DNA from 2 places in the Acidihalobacter yilgarnensis genome. Region 2 is predicted to be linked to the other one. Evidence: predicted binding sites of a transcription regulator. Region 2 holds the regulator's gene; the other holds the start of a gene.
What was found. The regulator FliA, encoded in region 2, starts transcription of late flagellar genes. The targets are predictions, from matches to a motif close to GCTAAAGTTNNNNNNNNNNCNGCCGATA.

Region 1 (5,601 bases), 1.6 Mb from region 2:
GCGCGCCCGTCGAAGCCGACGCCGAATTCGTAATCGTTGTGACCGGAGCCGAGGCCGGCGGAGTGCGAGGCCGTGGCAATCTTTACCTTGGCGTAGGGATGCACGCCCACGTGCCCGTTGCTGGCATGCGTGGCCGAATAGCGAACCGTGATCCAGGTGTCACCCATGCCGGAGGCTGAGCGTGTCTGCGTCTGTCCGCCGCGCGTGGACAGGTTGCTGCCGGCCAGCGTAGCCCCTTGCGGTAGGCCGGTGACCGATTCGTAGGGAATGGTCAGCTTGATGCGCAGGCGATCTTTACGATACTGGATATAGGTCGGCAGGTAGAAAATGTTGATGGTGTTGGCGGTGCCGTAGGTACCGGAGAAATAGGCGGGAACGCTGCCAACCGTCAACTGGGCATCCTTGGCCTGCGCGATGGGGGCCAGCAGCGCAGTGCTGAGGACCGAGGTGGCCAGTATGGCCGTCGTCCGGAAAGTTGTCGTCATGGGGTGTCTCTCCCTGGGGCAAGTCTTGTTGTTATGGTTTGTTGCGTCATGCTGGACGTGACACTGCCGGCTTTATCGGCCGGCAGTGTCTGGGATATTGCCGTTACGGACAGTTCAGTGGTCGACCTGGGGCGTCTGTACGTCGGGGCGCTGGACTTCAGGCTGCTGGATCTCGGGTCGCGAAACCTCAGGGGTCTGCACGTCCGGGCGTTCCACTTCGGGCTTCTCGACTTCCGGGCGATTGACGTCGGGGGTTTCGAGCTCAATGCCGTTGCTGCCGGTCTGCATCGAATCGGTGTCAGGCGTCGGGTTGATGTCAGGCGTGGTGACCACGTTCGGCGAAGTGGCGACCGCCGCAGCAGCGGCACCCAGGGTCGCGAGATTGATACCGAAGGCGGCGATGAGGGCAAGCAGCAGGTGGCGCATATGCGTGTGTTTGTACATGGTGTCGATCTCCTGGTCGTTCCGGTGCGTGATCTTGCTGAATGAGTGGCGCAGTGTCGTTGCGCTCATCATCAGACACGCCGGGATACGGAAAAAGGTTCCAGGAATGAGGGTGGAGGATTGCGATTGAGGCAGGGCCGGCGGCAGTGCCGCCGGCTGGGATCGGCTCAGATCTTGAACTGGTTGACCAGTGATTGTAGTTCTGCGGAGAGCTTGGCCAGCTCCTCGCTCGCGGTCGCGGTCTGTTGGGCGCCGGTAGCCGTTTGGTCGGTGGCGTGGCTGATGTTGCTGATATTGCGGTTGATTTCCTCGGCCACGGTGGATTGTTCTTCGGCCGCGCTGGCAATCATCGAATTCATGTCGCTGATACGTACCACCGAAGTGCTGATGGCCTCCAGCGAGGTGCCGGCCTCCTCGGCCTGGGCGACGCTCGCCTGGGCGCGTTCGCGCCCGGAGGCCATGGCTTCGACCGCACCCTTGGAACCGGTTTGCAGGCGCTCGATCATGCCGCGGATTTCTTCCGTCGAATCCTGCGTCCGTTTGGCCAGCGTGCGTACCTCGTCCGCGACCACAGCGAAGCCGCGGCCCTGCTCGCCGGCGCGCGCAGCCTCGATCGCGGCGTTCAGCGCCAGGAGGTTGGTTTGCTCCGATATCCCGCTAATCACCTCCAGCACTCGACCGATCTGCGCACTATCGCCTTCCAGGGCATGGATGACTTGTGCCGTGCGCTCGACCTCGTCGGCGAGCTGGCTGATGGATTTGATGGTGTTGCCGACGACCTTCTGCCCCTGTGCGGTAGCGCTGTTGGCGTCGTTCGCGGCGCGTGCCGCGTCGTTGGCGTTCTTGGCGACCTCTTGCACGGTGGAGGACATTTCGTTCATCGCGGCGGCGACCTGATCGGTCTCGCTTTGCTGGCTGTGGACGTGCCGGCTGGTTTCTTCGCTGGTGGCGGACAGTTCCTCGGCCGCTGCGGCCATTTGCGCGGTGGAGCCGGCCACTTGGCTGACGACGTTCTGGATGCGCTCGACGAATTGATTGAAGGCCGTGGAGAGCTGGTCGAGTTCGTCCTGACCGTGCGTGACCATGCGACGGGTCAGGTCACCCTCGCCTTGTGCGATGTCGCGCATGGTGTCGACCGTTAACCGCAGACGATTGCGCATGCTGAGCACGGCCACACCGATCAGGCTGGCGCCGATGATCAGGGCGAGCGCCAGGAGGCTCAGGCTGACGATGTTCGAGATGCGCAGGTCTTTGAGCACCAGCTGTTTATCCTTGAGCGATTGAGCGTGTACGATCTTGGTTAGGGCGCGCAGCTCCTCGTCGATCTGCTCGGAGAGCGGGTAAGCGGCGGTGACCAATTCGTTCTCAGCGGAGGCGAACTGCAGCGACTTGAGGCGACTGATGGTCAGCTCGTAATCGGCCTTACTCTTAGCCCAGAGACCGCCGATGTGATCGAGTTTTTCCTTGAATTTGGGGTTGGACTCGGCAAGCTGGCTCGCGCGGTTGTAGGCGTCATCCGCTTCTGAAACATGTTTGCGTGCGGCATTGACGTACTTGCCGTCGAGACTGTCCTGCATCAATTTTTGACTTAGAGCCGGGTCGACGCCACCAATACGAGTGAGATTCATGTTGAGTACGTTGTCGCGAATTGCGATACCGGTGCGCAAGGTGGCGCCGCTCATGCGCTGCAGCGCGTTGAGCAGCGCGGCCTCGTGGTCACTACGCAGGGTGTCGGTTTTGATGACGCCTCCGAACCAGACGGGCGTCAGCACTGCGGCGATGGCCAGTATGGCGGCGATGCTGACGCTGGCCATGATGCGCGCGGAGATGGTGCGAACCATTATGGACATGGCGGTTCCTTTCTTATGTGTTTGTATAGGTGCCCCCGATCCCGCGGTGTGTTGCGACTCCCCCGCTCGCGGTACCCGCCGAGGCGGGCCGGGATGGCATGCTCACTGGATTTATCGGCCTTCAATAAAAAATCTTTAGTCTTGGATTACCGGGTAATCCCATGTGTTCCGCTGTCGCCTCTGGTGGGATTTATAGATCAATCCAGGGCGAGTTGTAGACGAAGGCTGAATACGGAGGCGTTGTGCGATGAGCCGGAGAGATTGCGGATGAACTGAAGATCGGGTTGCAGGGCGAGTTGCGGGGTGAGGGCGAATTGATAGGTGGCTTCGTAGGCGGTCTCTGTGTCGAGGCCGCGCAGGGCCGCGCGCGTCACGCCGAGGGCGAGGCGGTCGTCGGGGCGGGAGGCGAGAGGGGCCGCGATATCCACGCCGAAGCTCAGGTGTTGCGGCACCGTGCTGTCGTTTGTGGGCGCGAAGCCCAGACGCAGAAAGGCGCGGGCGCGTCGAACGGGCCCATCGGTCAGTGTCTGTGAAAAATTGATGTAGCCGCCGGACAGATCGGTGGGGGCGAGGGTGGGGTCTGGTTGACGATAGCGCCAGAGACCGAGGCCCAGCTGCGTCGGTGCATCAGTCGTATAACCGAAGTCCAGTTCGGCGATTGCCAGCGCGCCGTTGCTGGCCAAGCGCGTGCGCAGCGTAGGATCAGCCTGGAAGAGGCCAGCCCTCAGGTTAAAGGCGCCCTCCTGGCGACCGAGTACGAGGCCATAACCGGGTTCTGGGTAGGTGGAAACCGGCAGATTGCCGCTGAGGGTCGGGTCGAGTCCGAAGGAGGCGTTCAGCAGCAGCCCGGCAGCGTCGGTGACATCGAACAGCGTATTGAGGTCGATGAGGCCGATCTGCACAGTATTGACGTGCGCCCATGTCTGACGAAACCAGGCGCTGTAAAGACGCGTGGCATTGGGTGCCTCGATGTTGGACGCGGATTGGAAATCGCCGATATAGCGCGCGCTGGGCTGGCCGCTGCGCACGGCGAGGAATGAGAAATGCAGAATGCCGACCGATCCTGCGCCGAGGCTATCCGTGCGCGCGTCTAGTGCGGCTAGGAGCATGCCGTCGTAGGTAGTGCCGGCGCGCAAACCGCCCCCGAAGGTGCTGACAGTCTCGTTATCCCAGAGCAGACTGGGGCTGAGGACGGGGGCAGCACAGGCGCTGCTGCTGATGAAGATGAGAATCGCCGACCAGAGGTGGCCAAGGTTACGTCGCTGAAAATGCATTAGGGCCCTGTTGAAGAGTGTGTTTTTATTAATGAGAATTATTATAAAACACGATTGTTAGACAACGATACAGGCTGACCGACCTAACGCATTGACGTGGCCGCTCGGTGCCCCCATCGCAGATAAAGCGCTGGCAGCAGGTTGGTACTCAATAGCGAGCTCCAGATCACGCCACCCAGCACCACGATGGCCAATCCCTGCTCGGGAGCAGCACCCAGTCCCCAGCCCAGTGCGGTTGGCAGCATACCGAGTACGGCGGTGAGCGTGGTCAGGACGATGGGGCGGAAACGCGCGTGCACCGCGGCGCGTACCGCAGCTTCGGGTGTTTGTCCGGCACGCTCGTTGGCGCGCGCATAGCTGAGTAGCACGATGCCGTGATTGAGGCTGATACCGATCAGCGTCAGAAATCCGATCAACCCGGTTGCGTTGAGCCCGACACCACTGACGGCCAGCGCAAGTGCACCGCCGGTGAAGGCCAGGGGCGCCTGCAGCAGCAGAATGCCGGCGAGGCGTAAGCCGTCGAATTGCAGTGCCATGATGCCCAGCGTCAGGGCCAGGGCGCCCAAGGCTGCCAGCCCGAGTACCCAGGCGGTGTGAATCAACAGCGGGTAGAGACCGCCGAAGGCGTAGCGGTAGCCGGGTGGCATGACGAGCCCTTGAAGAGCGCGACGCGCGGCGGCGATCACCGTGCCGAGGGAGGCCATGGGTGTGGCGAGAATGTCCACAGCGCGCGCGCCGTCGAGGTGTCGGATCTGGTTCGGCGTCTGTTCCATCTTCAGGTTGGCGAGTTGACCGAGCGGGGTCCAGCCGTGCGTGGTATGCAATGGCAGGTGGCGCAGTGTGTCGAGCCCTAGTCCCTGGGGGTGCGGTAGGCGCAGGTAGAGCGCAAGTGGCTGCTCCCCGTCGGGTACCTGTGCCAGCGTCTGTCCGTGCAACAACAGGTCGAGTTGGCGATAGAAGTCACGGGGATTGAGGCCATACGCGCGCAGAGCGTCTGGGCGCGGCTCAACCTGCATGACCGGCACCGGGTAGCTGTCGTTGTTGAAGATGTCCGCCAGCGCCGAGACGTGACGTAGTCGCGCGGCGATTTGCGTGGAAATCTGTCTCAGGGTGTCCAGGTGCGGTCCGTAGACGGTGAGTTCGAACGGTTGTGGCAGGCCGGAGAGGCTTTCGCCAAGACGCTCTATGGTGGGTGTGTCGATACTTTGTTGCACGCCATCGGTCGCTGCCTCGCGTAGCAGGCGCGCGGAGATGGTATCCAGCGCGGCGGTGTCGACCCCCGCTTTGAGCACGATCTGGATTTCCCCGGCGAAGGCGCGTTCGGTATAGGCGGTGCCTCGCGCCGAGCCGATGCGGGCAAAGGTGTGCGCCACTGCGGGATCGGCGCGTAGGCGACGGGTGAGCTGTTGCACGGCCAGTCGGGTCTGGCCCAGCGAGCTGCCGGGGGGCAGGGTGAAACCGTCTAACAGGACGCCTTCGTTGGGCAGGGGCATGAAGTTCACCGGCACGATGATGAGCGCACCTAGGCTCAGGATGAATAGGCCTGCT
Region 2 (5,601 bases):
AGGGCTTGATGACAACCTCTTCCTGACCTAGCAGCTCGTCCACTACATAGCCCACACGCCGGTTATCTACATGGGCGACGACGACATGCCCGAGTGGGTCAACGCCCGCCGGCCCGTGCCCACCCTTGAGACGCAACCATTCACCGAGTCTAACCAGTGGCAAGGCCTTGCCACGCACCAAAATGACTTCTCGATTGTCGACAATCTTGGTTTGCGTGAGATCCATGTCCAGAATTTCGCCGATCGAACTCAAGGGAATGGCAAAAGGACGCCGCCGAATTTTGACCATCAGCGTGGGCACGATGGCCAAGGTGAGCGGCAGGCGGATGCGGATGATGGTGCCTCGCCCCAAGACGGAATCGATCTCGATGGCACCATTGAGTCCGGCGATGCGCGTCTTGACCACATCCATGCCGACACCTCGGCCGGAAACGTCCGACACCTGCTCCTTGGTCGAGAAACCCGGCCTGAAGATCAGGTCAAAGGCCTCCGTATCCGTCATCCGTTGTGACATCGTTTCGTCGATCAAGCCTTTTTCGATCGCCTTGGCGCGCAGGACTGCCGCGTCCATACCTTTACCATCATCCTCGATGACCAGCAGGATATGATCGCCCTGTTGCGCGGCCGAGAGAACCAAGTGGCCGATTACGGGCTTGCCTTGTTTACGACGATCCTCCGGCATCTCGATACCGTGATCCACCGAATTGCGCACTAGGTGAACCAACGGATCGGCGAGTGCCTCAACGAGGTTCTTGTCGAGCTCGGTGTCCTCGCCACGCAGTTCGAGGTTGACCTCCTTCTTCAAACTTTTGGCGAGATCACGTACCACGCGGGGGAATCGCCCGAAGACCTTCTTGATGGGCTGCATACGGGTATGCATCACAGCCACCTGAAGGTCCGTGGTGACCAACTCAAGGCTGGAGATGGCCCCCGCCACGCTTTCTTCCTTGATTTGTGCGCCCAGGGTCACCAATCGATTACGTACCAGTACCAGCTCTCCCACCAGATTCATGATGTCGTCGAGACGCTTGACGTCAACGCGCACCGTACTCTCCGCCGCAGGGGTGGCGGTGGCCGACGCAGGGCCATTCGCGCTGCGCGCGGCTGCGGCCTGGGTTGGGGCCGGCACATCTTTTTGTGGTGGCTGCGTCGCTGCGATCGTTGGCTCGGGCTCGGGCTCGGGCGGCACGACAACCGTCCGCTCCGCAGCTGGCGCCTCCTCTGCGGGACCGGGTGAAGCGCCCTTGCCATAAAGCTGATCCAGCAGCGCCTCGAACTCTGCCTCGCTGATGTCTTCCCCTCCGGTCGAAGCAGCACCTTCCGACTGCGTGGAAGATTCGTTTACCGCACCGGTGTGCTTACCCTGTCCATGCAACTGGTCGAGCAACGCCTCGAATTCATCGTCGGATATTTCATTGCCAGACGTCGAAGACTCCACGACCTCCGTGACTTCCTCACGCACTACACCAGACTCTGCGCTATCCGCTGCTTTGAGCATGGCCTCGAAGGCGGCATCCGTATCATCAGGCTGGGCGGGAGCGGGGGGGGAGAAGGCGGAGCAGCAACCGCGGGTGATTTCCCTGCGACCAAATCGGCGAGACGGCGCATCAGCTCAGCTTCGGCCGGCTCTGGCGCAACCCCGCCGCGCAAATTGTCGAACATGACATTCAGTGCGTCGAGCACCGCCAGAATGACGTCCATCAAGTCGCCATCCACCGTACGCTCACCCTGACGCAGTTGATTAAATACATCCTCTGAGTGGTGGCAAACGTCGACCAGCGGCGTCAGCGCCAGGAATCCGGCTCCTCCTTTGATGGTGTGGAAACCCCGAAAAATGGCATTGAGGAGGTTCGTATCCGTCGGGTTTTGCTCAAGCTCGAGCAATTGCCCGCCGAGGCCATCGAGAATTTCACCGGCCTCAACCAGGAAATCCTGCAGCAGTTCGTCATCAGCTCCGATCGTCATGTCGTCTCCAGGGCCCTTCCGGGTATGGAATATCCATGGGCATATGCTTTAAGCACGACTCAGAAACCCAGGCTAGAGAGCAAGTCATCAACTTCATCCTGCCCGCTCACGATACCCGCCTTGTCCACGCCTGGGACGGCAGGACCGAAACCCTTGCCGCTGCTGGCGTCTTCCGGAACGGTTTCCGCAGGTCGCTTGCCGTCCAACTTCACCAGACGCTCGCTCGCCACCTTGACGATACCGACCAGCCCTTCTTCGACCTCCTGCACCAGCTCGATCACCCGGCGGATCACCTGCCCGGTAAGATCCTGAAAATCCTGCGCCAACATCACGTCGGAAAGCTGCGAAGAAACCGTCGAAACCTCCTCCTTAACTTCCGTCAGAAAGGCGTCCAGGGACCCTCCCAGCTCACGAAATTCCTCCACGCTCAATTCACGGCGTTTGAATTTCGCCCACCCCTCCGAAAGAGATTCCGCACGATGACTCAATGTGGTCAACCGCGGCATGCTGTCTTCGATGGCGTTTAGCGTCCGATGCGCGGCCTGCTCCGTCAGCGTAACGACATAATTGAGCCTTTCTTTAGCGTTGGGGATTTCCTCATGCGTGATTTCAGCCACGCGGGAATCCAGTCTGAAGCTATTCAACGCCTCATGCAGATCACGCGTCAGCCGACCCAACTCATTGAAAAGGCTCCGGTCCTGCTGTGCGCCGAGAGATGACAACAGATCGCTGACGGGCCCTTCATCCCCCGCCTCCAGTGCCGACACCAACAGACGCGCCAGTACCAACCGATCGTCCCCCGTGGGTACGCCCTGCTTGCCGTCCTCATTTTTATCCACGCCCGCGTCTCTCCCGTATCCGCCTTAACCTTCGATTCGCTCGAAAATTTTGTCGATCTTTTCCTTGAGCGTCTCTGCGGAAAAGGGTTTGACCACATAACCATTCACGCCGGCCTGTGCCGCTTCGACGATCTGGTCCCGCCTAGCCTCAGCCGTCACCATCAGAACAGGTAACTTGGCCAGCTTGGGGTCCGCACGCACCGCTTTGAGCAATTCGATACCCGGCATGATCGGCATGTTCCAGTCCGTTACCAGGAAATCGAACTTGCCCGACTGCAATAATGGCAAGGCCGTACTACCGTCATCGGCCTCGGCCGTATTATTGAAACCTAGCTCTCGCAGCAGGTTTTTGATGATGCGCCGCATCGTGGAAAAGTCGTCCACGATGAGAATCTGCATGTTCTTATCCACGAAACACACTCCTTGAGATTCAATCTGCCTAACCCCGGCGGCACCTCAGGTGCGCCAGTCGACCATCCTTGCACGCAACCGTATCAGCGCCTGACTGTGGATCTGAGACACCCTCGATTCCGACACGCCCAGCACTTCCCCGATCTCGCGCAGGTTAAGTTCCTCGTCATAATACAATGACAACACCAGCGCCTCGCGTTCGGGTAGCGCACTGATGGTCCTTGCCAACGCCTGCCTGAAGTCATCGTTGGAAAGATGGTCCAGCGGCCCAGACACCCGCGTTTCACCGATTCGTCCGCCCTCACGCTCGTCATCTCCATCGCCGTCTCCGAAGGATTCCTCGAAGCTGAAGACCTGATAGCCCGTCGCGTCACGTAGCAAACGGTGATACTCCTCCAATGACACTTCCATCTCAGCGGCAACCTCGATCGCTCGTGCCGCTCGTCCGAGTCGGTTCTCCACAACACGCAGCGCGGCCGAAATTTCCCGCGCCTTGCGGTGCACCGAGCGTGGCGCCCAATCATTGCGGCGCACCTCATCGAGCATCGCCCCTCGCACGCGTATGCCCGCATAGGTCTCGAAGCTCGCGCCCTGGCCGGCATTGTAATGCTTAGCGGCCTCAATCAAACCGACGATCCCGGTTTGCACCAGATCGTCGAGCTGCACATTCGGCGGCAGTCGGTGGATCAGGTGATAGGCAATCCGTTTGACCATCGGGGCATGCTCGGCCACCAGGCGGTCAACATCAGCGGCCTCGCGCGCGGGGTACATATTCAGTCGGCCCACTGCACGTCCGCCGGGGCGGGCCCATGCACCAATCGTTCGACGAAAAATTCCAGATGCCCGCGCGAACCCGTCAGTCTGGGGAGGTTATCGGCCTTTGCCGCCAAATTCTTGAATGCCCGACCGGCCGGGCCGCCGGGGTAGAGCTCAACCACCGCCCCTTGACGCTGAACTGCCTGGCGTAGCAAAGGATCTTCCGGCACTGCGCCTAGATAATGCAGTGTGACATCGAGAAAACGGCCGCAAACCGCGGCCATCTTGCGATAAAGCGCGCTCCCTTCTTGCTCATCGCGTACGCGATTGGCCAGCACGTGGAAGCGTCCGATCTGGTGCTCCCGACTGAGCACCTTGATGAGCGCATAGGCATCCGTCATCGAAGCTGGTTCGTCACAAACCACCACGATCACCTCCTGGGCGGCCCGCGTGTAACTGATCACATCTGCCGAAATACCGGCAGGCGTATCCACGATGAGTACATCCAGTGGCAGACTCAGTTCGCTGAAGGCGCGGATCAATCCGGCATGTTCGATTTGAGATAGATCGGCCATATGCGAAATCCCGGATGCGGCCGGTACCACATGAATGCCGCGGGGCCCGCTGACGAGTATTTCATCGAGCGTGCACTCGCCACTCATCACATGAGAGAGATTCACACGCGGCTGCAGACCCAGCATGACGTCCACATTGGCTAGGCCAAGGTCGGCGTCCATGAGCATGACTTCGCGGCCCCGTCCAGCCAGCGCCACCGCGAGATTGACCGATACGTTGGTCTTACCGACACCGCCCTTGCCACTGGCCACCGCCATGACCCTGACCGGGCGCAGTTCGCGCACACGCCTAAGCCCGTCAGCTTGGTCCACAGTGTCACCCGACGTAAGCATATCGATCGCTTCCCTTGTGTTTGCATCGCCCGCCAGTAGGCAGCGGTTCCCGTTCACGACGTTTGACCAATGCCAATGCCTGACTGACGATACGCTGCACGCGAGCTGGCTCGAGGTCTTCGGCCACTCGCTGTCCGGTGCCCAGATAACTCAAGGGCAGGCCCGCACGGATAAGCGCCGAAAGCGACGCACCCAGAGCCTCGGCCTCATCGAATTTACTGAGTATCGCGCCACTCAGCGGTACGCGTCCGAAGCGGCGAACCGTCTCGCCCAATACGTCGCGCGCGGCATTCGCGGCGACAACCAGATACAGACGAATATCAGGAATTGAGGCAAGCGCCTGCAGCTCCACCGTCAGTCGCGCGTCCCTAGGCGCGATGCCCGGCGTATCGACTAGGATCAATCGCTTATCGGTCTGCCCGGCAATGATTTTTGTCAGCGCCTCGGCATCATCCGCCTGATAGACCGGCACACCGAGCAGTTGTCCCAATGTGCTCAACTGCGCCTGCGCCCCAATTCTATAGCTGTCAGTGCTGACCAGCGCTACCTGCCCTCGCCCATGGCGGATGAGATATCGCGCCGCCAGCTTGGCCAGTGTCGTGGTCTTGCCAACACCGGTCGGGCCAACGAGTGCGACCACGCCACCTTTCTGGACGATCTCGTCGCTCCCAACCGCCAGCCGCCGCCCGAGTGCCTTGAGCCCATCACGCCAAGCCTCGCGC

Region 1: a site for FliA is predicted at 2,892-2,919, ahead of BI364_RS19065 (methyl-accepting chemotaxis protein). Genes of this name have one in related genera too.

Annotation. Positions count from the first base shown of each region.
Region 1 is NZ_CP017415.1:742,775-748,375, forward strand. It holds gene BI364_RS03570 (hypothetical protein) at 1-485, opposite strand, end outside; gene BI364_RS03575 (hypothetical protein) at 600-1,001, opposite strand; gene BI364_RS19065 (methyl-accepting chemotaxis protein) at 1,097-2,779, opposite strand; gene BI364_RS03585 (carbohydrate porin) at 2,977-4,053, opposite strand; gene BI364_RS03590 (efflux RND transporter permease subunit) at 4,137-5,601, opposite strand, start outside.
Region 2 is NZ_CP017415.1:2,344,506-2,350,106, forward strand. It holds gene BI364_RS11235 (chemotaxis protein CheA) at 1-1,498, opposite strand, end outside; gene BI364_RS19315 (Hpt domain-containing protein) at 1,462-1,965, opposite strand; gene BI364_RS11240 (protein phosphatase CheZ) at 2,025-2,804, opposite strand; gene BI364_RS11245 (chemotaxis response regulator CheY) at 2,829-3,203, opposite strand; gene BI364_RS11250 (RNA polymerase sigma factor FliA) at 3,261-3,986, opposite strand; gene BI364_RS11255 (MinD/ParA family protein) at 3,989-4,879, opposite strand; gene flhF (flagellar biosynthesis protein FlhF) at 4,863-5,601, opposite strand, start outside.